Regions from separate parts of the Hymenobacter chitinivorans DSM 11115 genome, predicted to be linked through region 2. Evidence: riboswitches for the same ligand, from Rfam matches in the RefSeq annotation. Region 2 holds a riboswitch; the other holds the start of a gene.

Region 1 (10,429 bases), on a different contig from region 2:
GCTTGTTGTAAAAGCGGTTTCCCAGCTGGTAGATTGTTAGCTTTGGCAGCGGAAAGCGGCTGTTGGGCTTCTGCTGGTAAAGCGCCTCAATGCGCTCGGCATCGGCTTCCTTGACGCCTTCCAGCCGGATGCGGCTCAGCAGCTTCTGCCGGGGCCCCAGCAGGCGCAGCGGCGAGCAGCCCGCCAGCACCAGCAGGGTGCCGACCAGCGCCACGCCAGTTATCCATCGTATAATAGGCCGCTCTGGGCGGTTAGCAAACAGCGAATATGGTTTCAAAAGCAGTAGCGAAATACGTGCACGCGCTGCACCTGAAGAAATACCGGCTCCGCCACCAAGCCTTCCTGGTGGAAGGCGGCAAAAGTGTGGTGGAGCTGTTACGTTCCGGGCTCTTAACGGAGCGGGTGCTGCTGACGGCTGAGTTTGCCGCAAAAATCCCGCCCATCCCCGCGAAGGTACCGGTTGAAATCGTGACGGAGGAAGAATTAACCAAACTTGGTACCCTGGCCAACAATACCACGGCCCTGGCCATTGCCCGCCTGCCCGAGGAAACGCCCCTGCAACCCTCGCCCAACCAGCTGCTGCTGGCCCTCGACGAAGTGCGCGACCCGGGCAACCTGGGCACCCTCATCCGCCTGGCCGACTGGTACGGGCTGCAGGGCGTGGTCTGCTCCGAGTCGTGCGCCGACCCGTGGGCGCCCAAAACCATTGCCGCCACCATGGGCTCGTTTGCCCGCGTGCCGGTGTGGCAGCGCGAATTGCCCGAGTGGCTCGATGAGCTGCCCGCCGACTTGCCCCGCTACGGCGCCCACCTCGAGGGCGACAATGTCCACCGGCTCAGCCTGCGCCCCGGCGGCGTGCTGATTATGGGCAGCGAGTCGCACGGGCCGCGGCCTGAGGTGCTGGCCCGCCTTACCCAGCGCCTGTTTATTCCCGGGGCCGGCGGGGCCGAAAGCCTGAACGTGGCCGTGTCGGCCGCTATTCTGCTCGACAACTTCCACCGGCAGCTGTAGGAGGTGGTGAACTGATGAGTTGTCGTTCTTGCTGCGGCTGTCATCCTTCATCTGACGTCCGCCGGGCAAAGGAGCTTCCTCATTTGGGGGACAAGCCCGATATCAATGCAAAAAGCCCTTTCCAACGGATGGAAAAGGCTTTTTGCATTTAATGAACCTTCGTGGGGCAGGAGAGGAAAGTCCTTCGTCTCTGCTTCATGTGCGCAATACTCAAGCTGACGGAACAGAGCACCTCAGCCCATTTCTCATTAGCACATTCGCTAGTCCAGAATCGAGACGCCGAAGCTGATGGTCTGGGCCTGGGGGCCGCGGTTGTTCTTGAACAGCTCGTTCATGTTGTACTTCACGAACAGGTCGATGCCCCGCACGCCGATTAGGCCCTGTACGCCATACTGAAAGTCTTCCAGGTTGAAGCTGCCCCGGTCTTTGTCTTTGCGGGTGTGGCCTTCATCCTCGTACTTGATTTTGGTGTGGCTGGCCAGGCGGTAGCCGCCAAAGCCCCCGGCTCCGAGGCGAAAGGCGTCGTTCCCGCTTTTATCCTTGAAATTGAGCTTGGCCAGCAGCGGCACATTCACGACGGTGGTGGCCAGCTTGCTTTTTTCCAGGTTCAGAAAGGGCTCCCGCAGAATGGTCGTGCGGGTGTCGGTGGCAAACAGGCGGCGGTTGTTGTCGAACATGTAGTTGTTGAAGGCCAGCTCGGGGCCCAGCACCAGAAACAGCGGACTGCGGCGGCCGCCCAGGCGGATGTCGTAGTGCCAGTTTAGGCTAACGTAGCGTGAGCCGGTGGGCTTGAGGTCGAACTGCTCCTCGCTCAGGCCCGAGCGGTTGGTCAGCGCGTTCAGGCCCAGGTCGAGGGAGAAGTTGCTGTGCACGGCGCGGCTGGCGTGCTCTTCGCGCTTGGTCCGGCGGTTGGCTTCGCGCAGCGAGTCCCCGCGGTGCGAGTCGTCGCGGCCGATGTTAATGGAAACTTCGTCGTCCCCGTCCTTACCGTTCTTTCCTTCCTTGACCGAGATGCTGAACACTTGCCCGAACTTGTAGCCCTTCACGGCCACTTTGGTGGTGGGTTCCTCGTTGCGCACCGTCACCCGGATTTGCTCGGGGGCCTGGCTGCCGGGGTGGTCCTTGGCCGGGTAAAACTCCATGGTGACGGGGCTGTTGCCGGCATTCTTGCTGGCCAGCTCGGCCTGGTGAATGTAACGGTCCAACAGGGCCATGAGCGTATCGAGGCGGTAGGTCCGCAGCTCGCGCAGCTGTTCCTTGTTCTTGGTATAGAGGGTCATGGTGGCCTGGTTGGGCAATTTCACCACGATGGTGTCGTCGTTGGCGGGCTTATCGGCGGCCTGGGAGCGGGTGGGGCCCGTCAAAACTGTCAGCAGCAGCAGGGCCAACAGCGCGGAAAAACGTTTCATGACGTAGGGAGTTGAAGATCTTAGAGTTGAATGACTTTGGTGGCCGAGTGATTGAACACGTTGACCTGCACGGTTACCGTTTCCGGTAGCTCGACTTTGGGCAGCTTCACCCGCCCGTCCTTGACGGCGGTTTTGGCTTTGTGAAACAAGTTTTTGAGGTGAGAATCCGACTCGTAGGACTGCCGCGCGTCCGCGGCCGCCAGCGCTACTACCGGAGCTTCGGTGCCGCGGTGCACTTCCACTTCGATAGGGCCCGCCGGAGCGGGGGAGGCGGGGGTAGGTTCCACCACGGCTACGGCCTCGTCGGGGCGGCGCTCCGGTTGCGGCGCGACGAGAGAGGAAGTAGCAGCCAGAGCCGGGGCGGGTACCGCCGCCCGGTGGCTGGCTTTCGTGGGTTGGGGACTGGTTTGGGCCAGCAAAGCGGGCTGCGAGGCGCCGGCTGCGGCCCGCCGCTGAGATGCCGCGGCCAGGGGCTTGGTTTTCGAAGCCGGAGCCTGTACAGCGGCAACTTCGGTGGCCGACCCTTCTACACCGCTAGATGGCAACTCATTAGGGGCGGTTGCCTGGGTAGTAGATTTTTCTTCGTTGTTGGAAGCGGCCGTTTTCGCCGGGGCAATAGCCGAAGAAGCGGTGGTAGTCGTCGTGGCCAGGGTGCCCGTAGTCAGACCCGGACCGGCGGGGCGCAGCAGCCAGGCGCCGCCGGCCACGATGAGCAGGGCAATCATGGCCGCGGCGGCGTAGAGCCACATAACCGGGCGCTTGCGGGCGGGCCGGATTTCTTCCTCCAACTGGTTCCAGAGGTAGGCCGGGGGCGTGGGGGCGTGGTGCTGGAGCTGGTCGCGAAACAGCTTATCAATATCTTCCGGTTGCATAGTATTCTTTCGGTGAGGAGGTGGAAGCGCTGCTGCTGGCGGCAGCCAGGCGGCGCTGGAGCATGGCGCGGGCCTTGCTCAGCTGCGATTTGGAAGTGCCCTCGGAAATGCCCAGCAGCTCGGCAATTTCGGGGTGGGTGTAGCCCTCCACGGCGTAGAGGTTGAACACCGTGCGGTAGCCGGCCGGCAAGTCGGCCAGCAGGGCCAGCAGGTCGGCCGCGTGCAGGTTGCTTTCGGCCTCGGCGGCCGTGGCCGGCACGTCGGTCACCATATCGTCGATGGCCAGGTGCAGGGGCTCCTTGCGGCGCAGCTGGCCCAGGGCCTCGTTCACCATGATGCGGCGGATCCAGCCCTCGAAGCTGCCCTCGTGCCGGTACTGGTCCAGGGCCCGGAACACTTTGGCAAACCCGCCCAGCATAGCTTCCTCGGCATCTTCGCGGCGGCGCAGATACCGGATGCACACGCCCAGCATCATGCCCGCAAACCGCTCGTAGAGCAGTTTCTGGGCACGGCCACTGCCTTGGCGGCACGCAGCAATAAGGTCGGCGTCAGTCACGGGAAAACGGGGTAGAATCGAACGATAGAAAGGTGTTTGGCGGGTTAGATACAAAACGCCCCGGGCCGGTTGCCTGCGGCCGAAAAAGTTTTATAAAATACCGCGAAAGGCGGCAAAAATCCTTTCTAATCCTGGTTCGTGGCGCTGTCGGGCACGAAAGCAAAAGCCGACAATCCCCTTACCTGGCCAGGTAAGGGGCTTGTCGGTGTTGAAGTGGCGGCTAAGCTTAGTGGCGGTAGCCGAGCGAGAAGCCCACCTCGGGCGCAAGCTGCAGCCGGGCACCATCACCCGGGGAGAAGTAGTAGGGGGTGGTGGCGGCCAAATACAGGTCCAGTGCGAGGCGGCGGCCTAGTGCCAACTGCGCGCCCAGCTGCAGGCGGGAATCCACGCTCCAGCCGCGGCTGGAGCGCTCTTCGAACGGGGCGAAGTTGTCGCGGTCCAGGCTAGCGCGGTGAATCGTGCCCACGCCCACGCCCAGATACCAGCCGCTCAGGGCCTGAGTGCGCGGGGCGCTGAGGTAATAGCGGGCTGCCACGTCAGCCGTCCAGAAGGTGGTCTGCAGGTCCCGATAATAGCCCACCGAGTACGCACGGCGCTGGTAGCCGGCCCCCAGCTGCACGCTCCACGCGGGCCGGAGCTGCCATTCGTACCGCAGCTGGGGCACCACGGTCCGGCTCGTGGCCGTACCGTAGCGGACGCCCAGCTTCACGAGGTGGGTGGGGGTAAACTTGGTGGTATCAACGGGCGCGGCGGCCGACGAGGCCAGGGGAGCTGCCAGCAGCGTAATGGCTAATACGTGCCGGCTGAAACGAGCCAGCGGGGGCTGCGGCCGGCCGCAATGTGGGTGAGTTAGCATACAGAGAGTAGCATAAGCAATACGAGCAATACGGTGCGCGGTAAGGTAGAATGAATTCTTGGTAGTCGACGTGGAAGCTGAGCCGAACTGCTTGTAAAGAAGCAGGGGCCAGCAGCAGCAGCAAACACCCCGCAGAAACGAAAAAGCCCCGACACCTAGTCGGGGCTTTCTGGGGCAGTACGGGTTAGGACCAGCTAGTAATTGCCCACCGACAGCATCACCAGGGTGCAGGCTTCTTCGGTGCGGATGCCGCGTTCCTGGGCCATACGTTCCAGCTCCTCGTTTTCGGTGCCGGGGTTGAAGATGATGCGCTTGGGCTTCAAATCCAGGATGTAGTCGTACCAAGCGGGCTGGTTTTGCGGGCCCACGTACAGCGTTACGGTGTCGATATCTTCGCCCGTGGGCCGGTCGGTGTGAATGTCGAGGCCAGCCACCTGGCCTTTGCGGATGCCCACGGGCACAACCTCGTGGCCGTGGCGCTGGAGCTGGTGCACGGCGCGGTAGGAGTATCGGGAGGGGTTGTCGCTGGCGCCGAGAACAAGGGTCTTTTTCATCTGGGGAGTTGATTGTCGGTTGTTGAGTGCTGTTCGTTAACCGGTCGGCCGGAGCTTGGTTAACGAATACCTGCGGCGGGTGAGGGAAAGCAGGTTAGTGACTTAAACGCATTTCAGCCGCGAAGAATCAAAAATCAACCGCGAAAAAGCCCCGCCGACTTTCAACAATCAACAATCAACAATTATCAATTATCAATCACCAATCACCTACCCACGAACCAGGGCCGCTACGGCTTCGGCGCACCGCTCCCCATCCATGGCCGCCGATACGATGCCGCCCGCGTAGCCGGCTCCTTCTCCGCAGGGAAACAGGCCCGTGGTTTCGGGGTGCTGCAGCGTGGCCGGGTCGCGGGGGATGCGCACCGGGGCCGAGGTGCGGCTTTCCACGCCCACGATTTGGGCCGCGTTGGTGGCGTAGCCCGGAATCTTGCGGCCAAAGTTCTCGAAGCCCTGCCGCAGCCGCGCCGTCAGGCCTTGGCCCAGCACCTGCTCCATATTGACCGAGACCAGGCCGGGCTGGTAGGAGGTGTCGAGCAGCTCGGCCGAGACTTTGCCCTTGAGAAAGTCGCCCAGGCGCTGGGCCGGGGCCAGCTGGGTGTTGCCGGCCAGCTGGCAGGCCCGCTGCTCGATTTGCTGCTGCAGCTGCAGGCCAGCCAGGGCGCCGTAGCGCTGCAGGTCCATGTCTTCGAGCTCAATGGCCGTCACGATGCCGGAGTTGGCGAAGCGGGAGTCGCGGCGGCTGGGGCTCATGCCGTTCACCACTACTTCGCCGGGCGCGGTGGCAGCGGGCACGATAAAGCCGCCGGGGCACATGCAAAACGAAAACACGCCCCGCTGCTGGCCCTGCCACTGAGTTTGGTGCACCAAGGAGTAGGATGCCGCTGGCAGCGGACCCCGGTCGGCGCGGCGGTACTGGGCCTGGTCGATAAGCTCCTGCTGGTGCTCCACACGCACGCCCAGCGCAAAGGGCTTGGCCTCGATGCGGACCCCGCGGCGGTGCAGCAGCTCGTAAATATCCCGGGCCGAGTGGCCGGTGGCCAGAATCACGGCGTCGGCTTCCAGGGCCTCGCCGGCGGCCGTCACTACGCCGCGCAGGTGAGTGCCGGCCAGAATCAGGTCCGTGACGCGGGTGTCGAAGCGCACTTCGCCGCCGGCCTGCCGGATGGATTCGCGCAGGGCCGCCACCACGCCGGGCAGCTTGTTGGTACCGATGTGGGGGTGGGCGTCGACCATGATTTCGGGCGTGGCCCCGTGCTGCACGAGCAGCTTGAGGATGCGCTGAATGTCGCCGCGCTTGGTAGAGCGGGTGTAGAGCTTGCCGTCGGAATACGTGCCGGCCCCGCCTTCGCCGAAGCAGTAGTTGGAGTCGGGATTCACGACGTGCTCCTTGTTGAGGGCCGCCAGGTCGCGGCGGCGGGTGCGCACGTCCTTGCCCCGCTCCAGTACGATGGGTCGGATACCCAGCTCAATGGCCCGCAGGGCGGCAAACAAGCCGGCCGGACCCGCGCCCACAATCAGCACCGAGCGGCGCGCCCGGCTGATATCGGGGTACTGAAACCAGGGGCCGAACAAGTCCGTGGGCGGAGCTGAGCGCCAGATGTCGGCCCGCAGGCGCACCAGGGGCTGCCGGCCGCGGGCGTCGATGCTGCGCTTGCGCAGGTGCACGAAGTCGGCCTGGCCGGGCTGCAGGCCGGCGGCGGCTAGCAGGGCGCGGTAGCGCGCGTACTCGTCGTAGGCCACTTCCGGGGGAAGCAGGGCCTCAATTTCTTGTTTTTCGGACATAAGGGGTGAAAGGTGTTTAGCCTTTAGACCTAAGCAAAAGGTGTTTTTGGACTGCAAAGATACCCAGGGAAAACAGATAAACCCGGCGTTTAATTCGGCTGTCCTCCTTCATCTGACGTCCGCAAAGCGCGGGACCTTCCTTCACGTCCTGCCCAACCCCGGTAAATGCAAAAATCCCTCTACCAGTGGATGGCAAAGGGATTTTGTCACGTTGGTACTGCCTGCCGTGGGGTAGGTGAGGAAGGTCCTGCGCAAAAGCTCAGGAGGACAGGCGGTGGGGTAGCCTACTCCGTCGTAGCGGCCTCGGACAGGATGCGGACCGGGCGCTTTTCGTTGTCGATGGCCACGAAGGTGAACGTGCCGGTTACGGCTTTGGTGCGCTCCTCGGAGTACATCTGCTCCACGAACAGGTCCACGCGCACCTGCAGGCTGGTGTTGCCCACGCGCACCACGTTGCCGATGAGCTCCACCAACGTGCCACCGGGAATGGGGTGGGTAAAGTCGACCTTGTCGGAGGACACGGTGACCATCTTGAGGCGGGAAAAGCGGGTGGCGCAGATAAAGGCCACTTCATCCATCATGTGCAGGGTGGCCCCGCCGAAGAGCGTATCGTAGTGGTTGGTGGTGTTGGGAAATACCGCTTTGAAAATACGCGTTTCGGCGCGGGCAATTTTCTCGTCGAGCGTGAGCATGGAACTGGGAAAAAGAGGGAAAGAAACGTCCTGCGGCTGGTTTCAAACCGCCCACCCGCCAACAAGCCCCGTCGAGAAAAAGCCGGAACCCGGCGCCGGCGGGCGCAGCAAAACGGCCCGGCCCACCGCCCGAATTCCTTCAGCACCCAACAAGAGCCCCATAGCGCGAGGGCCGTCTTATCCACGCGGCGCAAGGCAGGTCTCCTGACTTATACCAGTTTTCACGGCCCTTCTCAAGCGGGCCCGCAGGCCGGCTCAATGGGCGGGATTTGGGGGTGAAAACCAACTCGGTACTTACAGTAGCGCGTCTGTCCGGGATTCGCACCCGGTTCCCTATTAATTCCGGTATTACCCGGAAACCTTGCGGCCGTCTGATTGAAATCAAACCAAGAACAACGCCGGCAAAGGTAGGAGTTTGGACCGGGCCCGCTACCTTGGCGGCTGCCACCGGTCGTTTTTGCCCGGTTGGCCCGGCTGAATTTCCGCTTTCTATGTCTGCTTTCCTTCCCGGTGCGCCGCCCGCGCGTAGCATGGCTTCCCGCATCAAATCCATCGTCAGCGGCTCCATTGGCAATTTGGTGGAGTGGTACGATTGGTACGTGTACTCGGCTTTTTCCCTGTATTTCGCCCCGGCGTTTTTTCCCCAAGGCAACCTGACGGCCCAGTTGCTCAACTCGGCCGCCGTCTTTGCCGTGGGCTTTCTGATGCGGCCTTTGGGCGGCTGGCTCATGGGCACCTACGCCGACCGGCACGGCCGCAAAGCGGCCCTGGTGGTGTCGGTGCTGCTTATGTGCGGGGGCTCGTTGCTGATTGCCCTCACGCCGGGCTACGGGCAGATTGGGGTGGCCGCGCCGGTGCTGCTCGTGCTGGCCCGCCTGCTGCAGGGCCTGAGCGTGGGTGGCGAGTACGGCACCTCGGCCACCTACCTGAGCGAAATGGCCGACGCCCGGAACCGGGGCTTTTTCTCCAGCTTCCAGTACGTGACCTTGCTGGGCGGGCAGCTGCTGGCCTTATCGGTCCAGCTGGTGTTGCAGCGGAGCCTGAGCGAGGCGCAGATGTACACCTGGGGCTGGCGGGTGCCGTTCGTCATCGGGGCCGCGGCGGCGCTGGTAGCGTTGTATCTGCGGCGGCACATGGACGAAACCGACTCGTTCGTGAAGCAGGAGCAAACGGCCCCCACCCAGCAGGAGCCGGGTAAGCTGGCGCTGCTGCTGCGCTACCCCAAGGAAATCCTGACCGTGGTGGGCCTCACCCTGGGCGGTACCATCGTGTTTTACACCTTTACGACCTACGCCCAGAAATTTCTGGTCAATACGGCCGGTTTCAGCAAGGCCCAGGCTTCCTGGATTTCCTTCGTCACGCTGGCCATTGCCCTGGTGCTGCAGCCCTTGTTCGGGGCCTTGTCGGATCGGGTGGGGCGGCGGCCGGTGCTGCTGTTTTTCGGCGTCGGGGCCACGCTGGGTACCGTGCCGCTGCTCACCCTGCTGGGCCGGGCCCCCTCGGAGTGGGCCGCCCTGGGGCTGCTGGCCGTGGCCATGCTGATGATGAGCGGCTACACTTCGATTAATGCCGTGGTGAAGGCCGAGTTGTTCCCGACGGCCATCCGGGCCCTGGGCGTGGGCTTGCCCTACGCCCTGACGGTGGCCATCTTCGGCGGCTCGGCCGAGTACGTGGCCCTGCAGGCCAAGCAGTGGGGCGTCGAAACCTGGTTTTACTGGTACGTGACCTTCTGCGCCGCCCTGTCGTTGCTGGTGTACTGGCGCATGCCCGACACCCAGAAAGCGGGCCGCATGGAAGCCGGAGTGGGTTAGGGCGTAGTGACCGTCTGGCCCGTTTTCAGGTAGAGGCCGGGGCTTGTCGTCGTTTGAAACAAGGTTGGCACCATCCGCGGGTCAGGCTCGGCGCTGTATTGCACGTTAAACCCTAAGCAGGGCTCTTTTACCCAACCGGTGTTACCGGAAAAGCCGAGTACGTCGCCCTCGTTGACGCGCTGCCCGGCCTGCACGGCCGCACCGTTCTGCCGAAAGTGCGTGTAAACGGCGTAGGTCCCGTCGTCGTGAAATACCACTATCATATTGGCATCATACCGGCGGCCCCGGCCCCCAGATTTATCGGAATCCTGGCGCACATCGGTTACAACTCCGGCCCGGGCCGCGCACACGGGGGTATTTTCGGGCAGCCTGAATATAACCGCATGACTCCAAGGCTTACTGTAGGTGGAGTCGACGGTCCTGGCTTGCAGAATGGTGCTGGTCGTGCCCGTTGGTAAAGGCAACCGATAAATGAAGGTGGTGTCCGGCTTCTTGCCGTTGCAAATGCCCAACTGTGCCCCGTACCAGTAAGTATACGTGCGGGTCAGGTACTGCTCTTGCGGGGTGAAGTGCGCAATAACCTGCGGCTTGGGGGAAGGAAACACCACTATTTTAGCGGGCAGGGCTACGTCGCTGGTCATGTGCAGCAACTCGGCTTCCAGAAAGATAGTACAGGGCGCAAATCCCCGGTTTGTAGCTACTAGTACCGTGCTGCCATCCTTATATTTCACATCCTCCACTGAAACCAAAGGGCCGGGTTTGTTCTGGGCCATGCCCGCAAACCCCGACAGTAGCAGGAAGATATAGCTCAATAAACGGGGCATAGGTATCGGGGAGAAGGGCGTAATAATACCCCGAAGAAACGCCCCCCGGTCGAAATAACCTA
Region 2 (10,429 bases):
AGAAGAAAGGCGCAATAACGTTAGGATAAACCAGAGGGCAGCGGGTTCCAGGCCAGAATACGGTGCGCTACCTGCAAGGGCAAAATAGCTTTGATGCACGTACAAACTGCGGGCTCTTGGCGGCAGGCGGAGCAGTCGGGCCGGTCGAAGACCAGGTACTCGGCGTGCGGGCCCAGCGGGGCCCAACGGCCGGGGTGAGCAGGCCGCATCGGCGGATACAGCCCCAGCGCGTGCCGGCCCAGCGCAGCAGCCAGATGCAATGGGCCCGTGCTGGCCGCTACCAAGCCGTCGGCGGCGGCAATACAGCTGAGCAGCTGAGCCAGCGACAATTGCCCGGTCAGGTTGCCGGCCAGGTAGGCAGCGTGTTCCTGCAGCCAGACGGCTAGCTCCTCGCCTTCCGCGGCCGTGCCCGTGATAAACACGCGGTGGCCGGCCTCGTGCAGCAGCCGGGCCAGCGTACCGAAATGCGCTAGACCCCACTCCCGGGCGCTACCGCGGGAACGGGGGTGCAGGATAAGGTTGAGCTGGCCGGTAGTGCGGGCAGCTAGCAGCTGCTGCACGGCGGCGGGCAGCGGATCCTTAGCGTGGAGCTGGACCAGAGGTGTTAGTTCGGTGAGGGTCAACTCATGGGGCACGCCCAGGGGCTGGAGCAGCTTGGCATTGAGTTGGGCTTCGTGCAGCAGGGAGTGGCGGCGGCTTAGGGCCACCAGCCGGTTGCAGGTCAGCCAGTGAATCCACCGGTTGCGGGTGCCGATGCGCACGGGAATACCCACTTTCTGCGCCGCCCGGGCCAGTACCTTGTTGGGAAACACGTGCACAATAGCTTCGGCCTGGTACTGGCGTAGGGCCGTTAGCTGCTCGGCTTCGGGGAGCTTAAGCAGCTCATCGTAGTTGAGAAAACCATCGACCCAGGGGCAGGCCTCGGCTACAGCCTGGGTGTAGGTGCGCCCAATAAGAATGATGCGGCAGCCAGGTACATTCTGCTTGAGCACCCCACACAGGGGCAGCGTCAGCACGACGTCGCCAATGGCATCGGTGCGGCTGATGAGGAAAGTTCTCATACGGGCAGGGCGGCCGAAGCCGGTTTGGTGCGCAGCTTGGCAAACTTGAGAAAAACGCCCCAGGCGGAAATGGTGGCAATGCACAAACCGGCGAAGCCATCCAGAAAGCCCAGCCGGAAGAAATAGCCGTGCACAAACCTCCAGACGGGCTTGAGCAGCAAATGAAACACCGTAACCCGGCTTTTGCCCCGCAAGGCCAGCTCGGCGGCCGCAATGCTCGTGAACCGGTTGAGCTGACTTACGTGCTGGTCCACGGAGTGGTAGGAATAGTGCAGGGCATCACCGGCCAAGACGCCAACCGACTGCCCGGCGGCTACTTCAAAACGCTCGTGCAGTAGCAGGCCTTCCCACCGCCCCAGGCGCCGGTCGTAGAGGCGCAGCTTCCGGTCGGGGTACCAGCCGCCGTGCCGCACCCAGCTGCCGCAGTAGTTAGTGAGCCGGGCCAGGGTGTAGCCCGCGTGCTGCCAGGCGGCCTTCGTGGCCCGGATGGAAGCGCGCAGCTCGTCGGTCAATACCTCGTCGGCGTCGAGCTGCAGCACGTAGTCGTGGCGGGCCTGGGCGGTGGCGTAGTTTTTCTGCTCGACGTAGCCTTCGAAGGCGTGCTGAACCACCCGGGCCCCGTGCTGCCGGCAGATTTCCACGGTGCGGTCCGTGGAGAAAGAGTCCACGACCAGCACGTCATCGGCAATATCCTGCAGCGCGCTCAAGCAGCGGCCAATGTTGGCTTCTTCGTTGAAGGTGATGATGACGACGGAAAGAGAAACTGGCATACGGACGTCAAATATCCGGATTTGGGCGCAGCTTCTTGCTTTACTCTTGACACAAAGCGCTACTTTCGGTTAAGCTTGGCGACAAGTGCTCCAGCTACTCACGAACTCACTTCTTCTCTATTTCAGAGCTTTACTTTCCTCATGCTTACAACCCAAGAGCCGGAAATCCGGCAGGTATATGGCACTGCCAAGGGCTGGCGCCTGTTTATTTATATCCTAGTTCCGCCGTTCATTCTGCTGTTTTTAGTTCTGCCTTTTCTACTGTGGGATAAGGCAGCGCAGCCGGCCCTCGTGGTTGGGGTCGGCCTTGGGTCGGTTGGGATGGGCCTGTTTTTTTTGTACGGCCTACTGGAAACCATCAAAGCCCGGCATATCATCACGGCCGACAAGCTGATTTACGAGGGCGTGATACGGCGTAAGGAAATACCTCTGGCAAACCTCAAGGGGTACCGCGTCGACCAGCATTACACTTACCTGGTACCCAAAACCAAAGCCGACCCGAGAATACGCATTGGCTACACCAGTGAGAGTTATGCGGCCATGCAGCAGTGGTTTGCGGCTCACTACCCCGATTTGGACGTGCAGGAGCAGCAAGAAGCTGCCGCCCGGCTGTTGCAGGCAGAGGAACTGGGCCGCACCGTAGAGGAGCGGGAAGCAGTGCTGGCCAAGGTAGCACAGGTCGCAAAAGTGGCCAATATTGCCGGTGGGCTGGTGGCCGCCTGGCTATTTCTGCAGCCGCAGCCCTACCAGTGGGCCGTGGCGGCCGGGCTGGTTACGCCCCTGCTGGCGGTAGTGCTGATTTGGCTGCACCGGGGCGTACTGCGGCCCGACGAGGTGAAGAACAGCGCGTATCCTTCCGTGGCCCTGGCCATTCTGCTCCCGGCTCTGGCGCTGTTGGTGCGGGTTATGATGGACTTTGAGATATTAAACTATTCCCCCTTGTGGCCAATAGCTGGCACTGTAGCCGCGCTGTACGCCCTGCTTTTGCTGGTGGGAAGTCAGCCGCTGATAGCCCGTAACGATTCGCGCACTTCTCTCCTGCTTTCCTGCGTAGCCTACGCCGCCGTGTATGGTTTTGCGGCCGTAGCTTCCTACAACTGTGCTTTCGACGAAGGCCAGGGCTCCACTTACGACGTGCAGATTCTCGGCAAACACAAAAGCTCGGGCAAAACCACCACGTACTACGTCAACGTCAGCCCCTGGGGGCCGCGCACCACGGCCGAGGACGTAACCGTGTCCCAGGACTTTTACGAAAGCGCCCAACCCGGCACCCAAGCCCAGATTCTGCTGCAGCCCGGGGCCTTATCCATTCCCTGGTTTACTATTCTGGAATAAAAAAGCCCGCCTGAATTACTCAGGCGGGCTTTTTTAAAGCGGGTTAAAACCGGCTTAGTAGCGGTACAGGTCCGATTTGAAGGGGCCCTGTACTTCCACGCCGATGTAGCTAGCTTGCTTGGGCTTGAGCTCATCAAGCTCCACGCCGATTTTGGCCAGGTGCAGACGGGCTACTTTCTCGTCGAGGTGCTTGGGCAGGGTGTAAACCTTGTTTTCGTACGAGGCCGAGTTCTGCCACAGCTCCAGCTGCGCCAGCGTCTGGTTGGTAAACGAGTTCGACATCACGAACGAAGGGTGGCCCGTAGCGCAGCCCAAGTTTACGAGGCGACCTTCGGCCAGGATGATAACTTCTTTGCCGTCAATGTTGTAGAGGTCAACCTGGGGCTTCACCGTATCCTTGGTGTGGCCGTAGTTCGAGTTGAGCCAAGCCATGTCAATTTCATCGTCGAAGTGACCGATGTTGCAGACGATGGCCTTGTCCTTCAGGGCGCGGAAGTGCTCCTCGGTGATGATGTCGCAGTTGCCGGTAGCCGTTACCACGATATCCGCTTCCTTAATGGCATTTTCCATGCGCTTCACCGCGTAGCCGTCCATGGCGGCCTGCAGGGCGCATATCGGGTCAATTTCGGTGACAACAACCCGGGCCCCGGCACCGCGCAGCGAGGCGGCCGTACCTTTTCCAACGTCGCCGTAACCGGCCACGACGGCAATTTTGCCGGCCATCATGACGTCGGTAGCGCGGCGGATAGCATCCACGGCCGACTCTTTGCAGCCGTACTTGTTATCGAATTTCGACTTGGTAACCGAGTCGTTGATGTTGAAAGCGGGCATGGGCAGCGTCCCGTTCTTGACGCGGTCCAGCAGACGGAGCACACCAGTCGTGGTTTCTTCCGAAATGCCTTTGATACCGGCGGCCAGCTCGGGGAAACGGTCCAGGACCATGTTGGTCAGGTCGCCACCGTCGTCAAGAATCATGTTCAGAGGCTGACGGTCTTCACCGAAGTACAGCGTTTGCTCGATGCACCAGTTGAACTCCTCCTCGTTCATGCCTTTCCAGGCGTACACCGGAATGCCGGCGGCGGCAATAGCGGCGGCGGCGTGGTCCTGCGTCGAGAAGATATTGCACGACGACCAGGTCACATCGGCACCCAGAGCAATGAGCGTTTCAATCAGAACCGCAGTCTGGATGGTCATGTGCAGGCAGCCGGCGATGCGTGCGCCTTTCAGGGGCTGCTCAGCACCGAATTCTTCGCGCAAGGACATCAAACCCGGCATTTCGGCCTCGGCCAACCGGATTTCTTTGCGGCCCCATTCGGCCAGCGACATGTCCTTTACTTTGTACGGAACGTACGTTTTCGTCGTGGTTTCAACCATGATGCAGATGATATTTGCGATTCAACTACAAAGATACGGTTTTTGTTCGCGGGACTTTAACCACAAAAAAAGCCCGAACCTTACGGTCCGGGCTTTGCTGCCGGGCTAGGTAGCGGGCAAGTTTAGTTGTGCTCGATGATAACGGCTTTCAGGCGCTGAGCGTCGGGGATGCTGTTGCTTTTCACGCCGCGCAGTACCACGGTATAAATCTTACCGGCCGCATAGGTTTTGGTCGTGGCCGTGTTGCTGCCCGTGCCATCCCCCACCGAAGCCTCGATGGTAGCGGTAGCGCCCGACCCGATGGAAACGGCCAGATTATAAGGCCCAGGGGTAATTTCGGTAAATGTCGAAGCCGTACCAAAGGCCACGTTCGTGATAATGTCGCTGGTGCCAACAGTGGCGTTGGGCAGCGAGAGGCTGACGGCATTAGGCGAGCCGACGCCCAGGTGCACCAACCGAATTTTGGCTTTCCCCGTGTTGGGAGCCGTCAGGTCGTCGTTGACGGCCAGGCTGGCCAGGGAGCCAAGCGTAGCCGAGGGCGAGTAGGCGAAGACCGAGTAGTTCTTGTCTTTATCAATCGTGACGGTTTGGGTACCTACCGTCGAGCCGCTCGTGGCGTCGTTGATTTTGATGGTCTGGGACCCGGCGTTTACGGCCGCGTACGAGCTGCTGGTGCCAAAGGCCTGGGAGGCCACTTCTTTGTTGTCATTGGCCACAAATTTCACCGAGCCTGTAGATGAGGCCGCTTCGTGGGCGAAAATTACTCTGCCCTGGTCAGGAGCGGGAGCAGCCGAATCGTTGTCATCCCCGCAACTAGCAAAGGCCAGGGCAGCGGGTAGCGCTGCTAGGAAAAAACGGCGCTGCAGGATGTTTCGTAGGGTTTTCATAAGCAGAGAAAAAAAGGTAGGGGCGAATTCAACTGCCGACAGAACGTAAGACCCCCGGCTTTTGTTGGATGGGGGCAATAAACTTTTTCTAGACGAATAGGATTTTTTCCTCGACCAACCGTCTAGCAGTCTATTGCACAGAGCGCTATATTTGCATTCACGCCTATTCTACCTTTGCAGCACTCCATGTCTATTCTTCGTCGCACTACTTTTGTGCTCGGTTTTTCCCTGTCTTCTCTGGCCGGGTTTGCTCAGCAGGCTCCCACGGTGGCTCCGCCCGTAATCCGGCTCAGCCCCGAGGATGAAGCCCGGGGCTTGAACGGTCCGCAGCGAAATTTCTTCTTCGCGACGGGGGAAATCAAAAGTGAGGCCGACTACCGAAATGCCGGCTTTTTCGGGCAGCGCCTGCGGCCTTATCTGCAAGGCAACGAGGAAGCGTTGGCCAGCCTGAACAGCTACCGGTTGCACAAGTGGCTCTACCTGGGCGAGCGGCTCACCTTTGTGGGGGCCGTAGCGCTCTACAGCCAGCAGGTGCTGGCCGGCGACGGGGACCAGCAATATTTTGAGAACCCCCAGAAGGTGGCTATTGGCGTGGCGGCGGTAAGCTTGCTGTCCAACATTATTATTACCCGCCACACCAACGAGCGTTTTCAGCGGGCAGTAGAGGCGCACAACGCCGGGCTTTCGACGGCCCACACCAGCATGCTGAACCGGCTCACGCCCTCAGCTGTTGGACTGGCAGCAGCGCCTAGTGGCTATCCGCTGCTAGCTTTGCGCTGGAACGTGCGGTAAGCCGTTCGCGCTGTTTTCCCGTAAATACCTTGCATGAACTATCCGCTTCCTGCAGCGGCCCGGCAGTATGTTGCCGACCATCTGCATGATGACCCCGCTACGCTGGCCCTGCAGGCCCGCCGGTACCCGGGCCTGCCCGTGCCGGAACTGGTGCGCCAAATCCAGGCCCGCCAGAAAGCCCGCACCAAATTGCCCGCCTGGGCCGACAACCCAGACCTGATTTTTCCGCCGGCTTTGTCGGTGGAGCAGGCTTCGTCGGCGCGTACGGCCGCTTTTAAAGCTAGCTTGGTCAGTGGGCAGCGCCTAGTGGACCTCACGGGCGGCTTTGGAGTAGACGCCACCCATTTTGCTACTCAAGTTCCGGAAGTACATTACGTGGAACGGGACCCCGGCCTGGTAGCCGTGGTGCAGTACAACCTGGCGCAGCTGGGCATTACCAATATTACCTGCCACGCCGGCGACGCGCTAAGCTTTCTGAAAAGCACGCCCGATACCTTCGACTGGATTTATCTAGACCCGGCCCGGCGCAACCCGGCCGACAAAAAGATATACCGCCTGCAGGACTGTGAGCCCGACGTGCTGCGCATCTTGCCCCTGTTACTGCACAAAGGCAACCGGGTGCTGCTGAAAACTTCCCCCATGCTCGACATCGAGCAAGCCCTGCTGGAGCTCAAGCAAGTGCGGCGCCTATGGGTGGTTGCCGTGGACAATGAGTGCAAGGAAGTACTCTACGAGCTGGGGCCCGAGGCCGCCGTGGACCCGGAGCGCTACACGGTGAATTTGCTGCGCAACGGGCAACAGCAGGAATTTCGGCTCAACAAGGCCCGCGAAACCCGGGCCGTTGCCCGCTACGCCGAAGCCCAGGGCTACCTCTACGAGCCCAACGTGGCAGTACTCAAAGCAGGCGGCTTTAAAAGCATCGGTACGGCTTTCGAGCTGCTGAAGCTAGGCCAGCACAGTCACCTCTACACCTCCGACGCCCTGCGGACCGACTTCCCCGGCCGAATTTTCCGCATCGTGGCCACGGAGCGCTACGACCGGGACGCGCTGCGCGCCCACCTGGGCCCCGAGGCCCGGGCCCACGTCACGACCCGCAACTTCCCCGACACCGTGGCCGATTTCCGCCAGCGCACCGGCATCCGGGAAGGCGGCGACTTATACATGTTTGCCACCACCGATTTGCAGGGTAAGCTAGTCGTGCTGGTTTGTGAAAAGCAGACGGTTTGATGGGCTCAGGTGCTAAACGCAGGGAATATGTCCTTGCGAGCGAAGCATCCGTCCGTTGAAATGTGCTGAGTGCCCTTAAGTAAAAAGCCCTTTCTCGTTGGTACGGGAAAGGGCTTTCTGGTAAAAGGATACTTTGCCCTTCGCAGCGGACGAATTGATGCCGCTTGATACGCGGAATGTCGGGCCTCCTCGCAAGCACACTGGCCGTTGAACGGCAACTCACCATTTTACCATCTCACTGCTTCACCGCGCCGGGCTGGTCCAGGGACTACCCTGGAGGCGGAAGCGCCAGGGCAGAGCGGCGTCGAGTCCAGCGTAGTCGATGCCGACGCGGGGGCTGGCCAGAATCTGGTCGGCGGGGACGGGTTCCTGGCGGTCTTCCATCCAGATCAGGTTGCCGGTCAGGTCGGTGCCGTAGTGCTTGGTGGTAATGCCCAGAGCCTGGGTGAGCAGGCCGGGCCCGCCGGTCAGGTTGCGGGCCGATTTGGTCAGGCCGCGGCGCAAGAGCATTTCGGGCAGGCCTTCAGTGGGCTCCAGGCCCCGAATCAGAACGGCATCGGCCTTGCCGGCTTCGTTGGTAATGATATTGAAGAGCACGTAGCGGCCATAAATCAGGTAGGTATAGGCCACGCCGCCGGCTTCGTACATCACCTTGGTGCGGGCCGTGTAGCGGCCCAGGTGGGAGTGGCAGGCCTGGTCGTTGATATGCGCGTAGGCTTCCGTTTCGACGATGCGGCCACCGGTCAGAATGCCGTCCACGGTACTGAAAAGGTATTTGCCAATTAAGTCGCGGGCAATCTGAACGACGTCGGGGCGCTGGTAAAAGGGGAGGGGAAGTTTGGACATGAGCAGGGGCAGCAAGAGCGTTTGCCAGACAAACGGCTGGCGCAACGGAACGTTTGCCCGCGGCATACCAAAAACGCCTTATCTTTGCAGCGTTATAGGTGGCCAGACCCTGATTGGAGGGCGCGGCTGAAAAGGGAATCCGGTTGAAATCCGGAGCTGTCCCCGCAACTGTACGCTTCGAGTATTGGGAGGCCCATCCTCGCCACTGTTTCGCCGAAAGGCCGTTTCTACTTCGGAAACGACCCGAGAAATGGGAAGGCGGCCTACCGGAAGCAAGCCAGGAGACCTGCCTATACGGTTCTAGTGTTCAGCGCTTTCGGGTGAAAGGCGGAGAATGATGACAGTGGCGGCCCTGAGCCGTTGATTTCCTGTTTTCAGCCTCGGCTTCGCGGTATTTTCCTTTCGGGAGCTACTCGGGAAGTTTTGAACCGAATTTTCCTAAACCGGAAATTTGGTTCGGATGATTGGTTTCTACCGTTTACGGTGGCTCAGTCCACCTTTATTACTTGCGTTGGCCGCCAGCCTGGCGGGGCCAGGGCGGGGGTATGCCCAGCAACTTTCGCCCGACTCGGTGCAGCAGATTCAGCGGGTGCAGCAACTCCCCGCCGTGCGAATTCAGGCCGGGCTACCCAGCCGCTTCGCCGTCGGTAGCCGCACGCTCACCCTCGATTCGGTGGCCCTGGCCCAGTACCGCAGCGGTACGGTGGCCGACGTTCTCGCGGCCCGCACCCCGCTTTACATCAAAAACTACGGGCCGGGGCAGCTGTCCTCAATTTCGATTCGGGGTACCTCGGCCCGCCACACGGCCGTACTCTGGAACGGACTAAACATCAGCTTGCCGTCGTTGGGGGAATCCGACTTTGCCTTGCTACCCACGAGTGGGGCTACCCAGGTGCAGGTGCAACACGGGCCGGCCAGCGCCTTGTACGGCAGCAGCGCCATTGGTGGCACGGTGCTGCTTTCCTCGCCGCCCCAGTGGAATGCCGGCCCGCGGACTTCCTTCCAAACCGAGCAGGGCAGCTTCGGGCAGCAAGCCAACAGCTTGGAAGGAGGCTTTAGCAATGCCCGCGTGGCGGTGCGCACCAGCGCCTCCCAGCGCTCAGCTCAGAATGACTTCCCGTACTCGGTACGCGAAGCCAGCGGCATGGTACAGCACCGCCAGGAAAATGCGGCCTACCGCCAGTGGAGCCTGGCCCAGGACGTGCAGCTGCGCACCGGGCAGCATAGTGAGTGGCAGGCCGCGGCCTGGCTGACCGATGCCGACCGCCAGATTCAGCCCTCGACGGGCTCGGCCAACACCCACGCCCGGCAGCGTGACCAAAGCCGCCGCCTGCTGGCCGGCTACCACCACGTGGCGGCCCGGCACGAGTCGGGGCTGCGGGTAGCGTGGTTTGAGGACGTGCTCAACTACCGCTCCGACGATGTAGCCAGCAATTCCCGGGTGCAAACCACCCAGGCGCAGGCGGAGCATACGTTTACCTTTCGGCCCAACGCCAACCTGCGCCTGGGCGCCGAGGCGCAGCACTTCAGCGGCCATGTGGATGGCTATCAGCAGGCCATTGATGAGAATCGCTACGCCGGCTTTGCCCTGCTGCGCTACGACCCGCGGCCGGCCCTGCACCTGACGGCCAACCTGCGCCAAGCCGTGCTGCCAGGGCGGCGGGCTCCCCTCACTCCTACCTTGGGCGCGGAGTGGCAGTTTTGGCAAACTCCCGCCCAAACCCTGAGCCTGAAAGCCAACGCCTCCCGCAGCTACCGCGCTCCAACCCTAAACGAGCGGTTTTGGCCGACCGGCAACCCCAACCTAACACCGGAAGCGGGACTGGGCTACGAGGGTGGGCTTACGCACGAGTGGAAACCTACCGCGGACCTGACCTGGCAGAGCGAACTAACCGGCTACCACCAACTCGTCGACGACTGGGTGCAGTGGCTGCCCGACCGCCTGGGCCGCTACACGCCCAAAAACCTGCGCCAAGTGCGGGCCCAGGGCGTGGAAGTTGGGTCGCACCTGCGCTGGGAGCACCAGCGCTACCAGCTGCGGGCCGGGGCCGAGTACGCCTACACCCAATCCCGAAAAGTGCGGGGCTATAATGACGACCCCGACCCGGTAAATCAGCAGCTGGCCTACGTGCCCCTG

The links. A riboswitch is a leader RNA that binds a small molecule or an ion and turns the genes downstream of it on or off. The one in region 2 is predicted to bind cobalamin.
Region 1: it holds a riboswitch for cobalamin, as region 2 does, so the genes downstream of both, CLV45_RS09695 (acyl-CoA thioesterase) here and CLV45_RS14805 (TonB-dependent receptor) in region 2, are expected to answer to the same signal.

The regions. Positions count from the first base shown of each region.
Region 1 covers NZ_PGFA01000001.1:2,286,900-2,297,328, reverse strand. Annotated here, with positions in the region: gene tamL (translocation and assembly module lipoprotein TamL) at 1-214, opposite strand, end outside; gene CLV45_RS09730 (TrmH family RNA methyltransferase) at 268-1,011, shown strand; gene CLV45_RS09725 (outer membrane beta-barrel protein) at 1,272-2,420, opposite strand; gene CLV45_RS09720 (hypothetical protein) at 2,441-3,292, opposite strand; gene CLV45_RS09715 (RNA polymerase sigma factor) at 3,273-3,848, opposite strand; gene CLV45_RS09710 (DUF3575 domain-containing protein) at 4,075-4,704, opposite strand; gene CLV45_RS09705 (CoA-binding protein) at 4,899-5,258, opposite strand; gene CLV45_RS09700 (NAD(P)/FAD-dependent oxidoreductase) at 5,466-7,040, opposite strand; gene CLV45_RS09695 (acyl-CoA thioesterase) at 7,325-7,732, opposite strand; cobalamin riboswitch at 7,910-8,111, opposite strand; gene CLV45_RS09690 (MFS transporter) at 8,224-9,543, shown strand; gene CLV45_RS09685 (M23 family metallopeptidase) at 9,540-10,367, opposite strand.
Region 2 covers NZ_PGFA01000002.1:292,816-303,244, reverse strand. Annotated here, with positions in the region: gene CLV45_RS14845 (glycosyltransferase family 9 protein) at 21-1,061, opposite strand; gene CLV45_RS14840 (glycosyltransferase family 2 protein) at 1,058-1,831, opposite strand; gene CLV45_RS14835 (hypothetical protein) at 1,973-3,166, shown strand; gene ahcY (adenosylhomocysteinase) at 3,221-4,540, opposite strand; gene CLV45_RS14825 (DUF4397 domain-containing protein) at 4,663-5,427, opposite strand; gene CLV45_RS14820 (hypothetical protein) at 5,614-6,219, shown strand; gene CLV45_RS14815 (THUMP-like domain-containing protein) at 6,253-7,446, shown strand; gene CLV45_RS14810 (DNA-3-methyladenine glycosylase) at 7,690-8,292, opposite strand; cobalamin riboswitch at 8,372-8,600, shown strand; gene CLV45_RS14805 (TonB-dependent receptor) at 8,804-10,429, shown strand, end outside.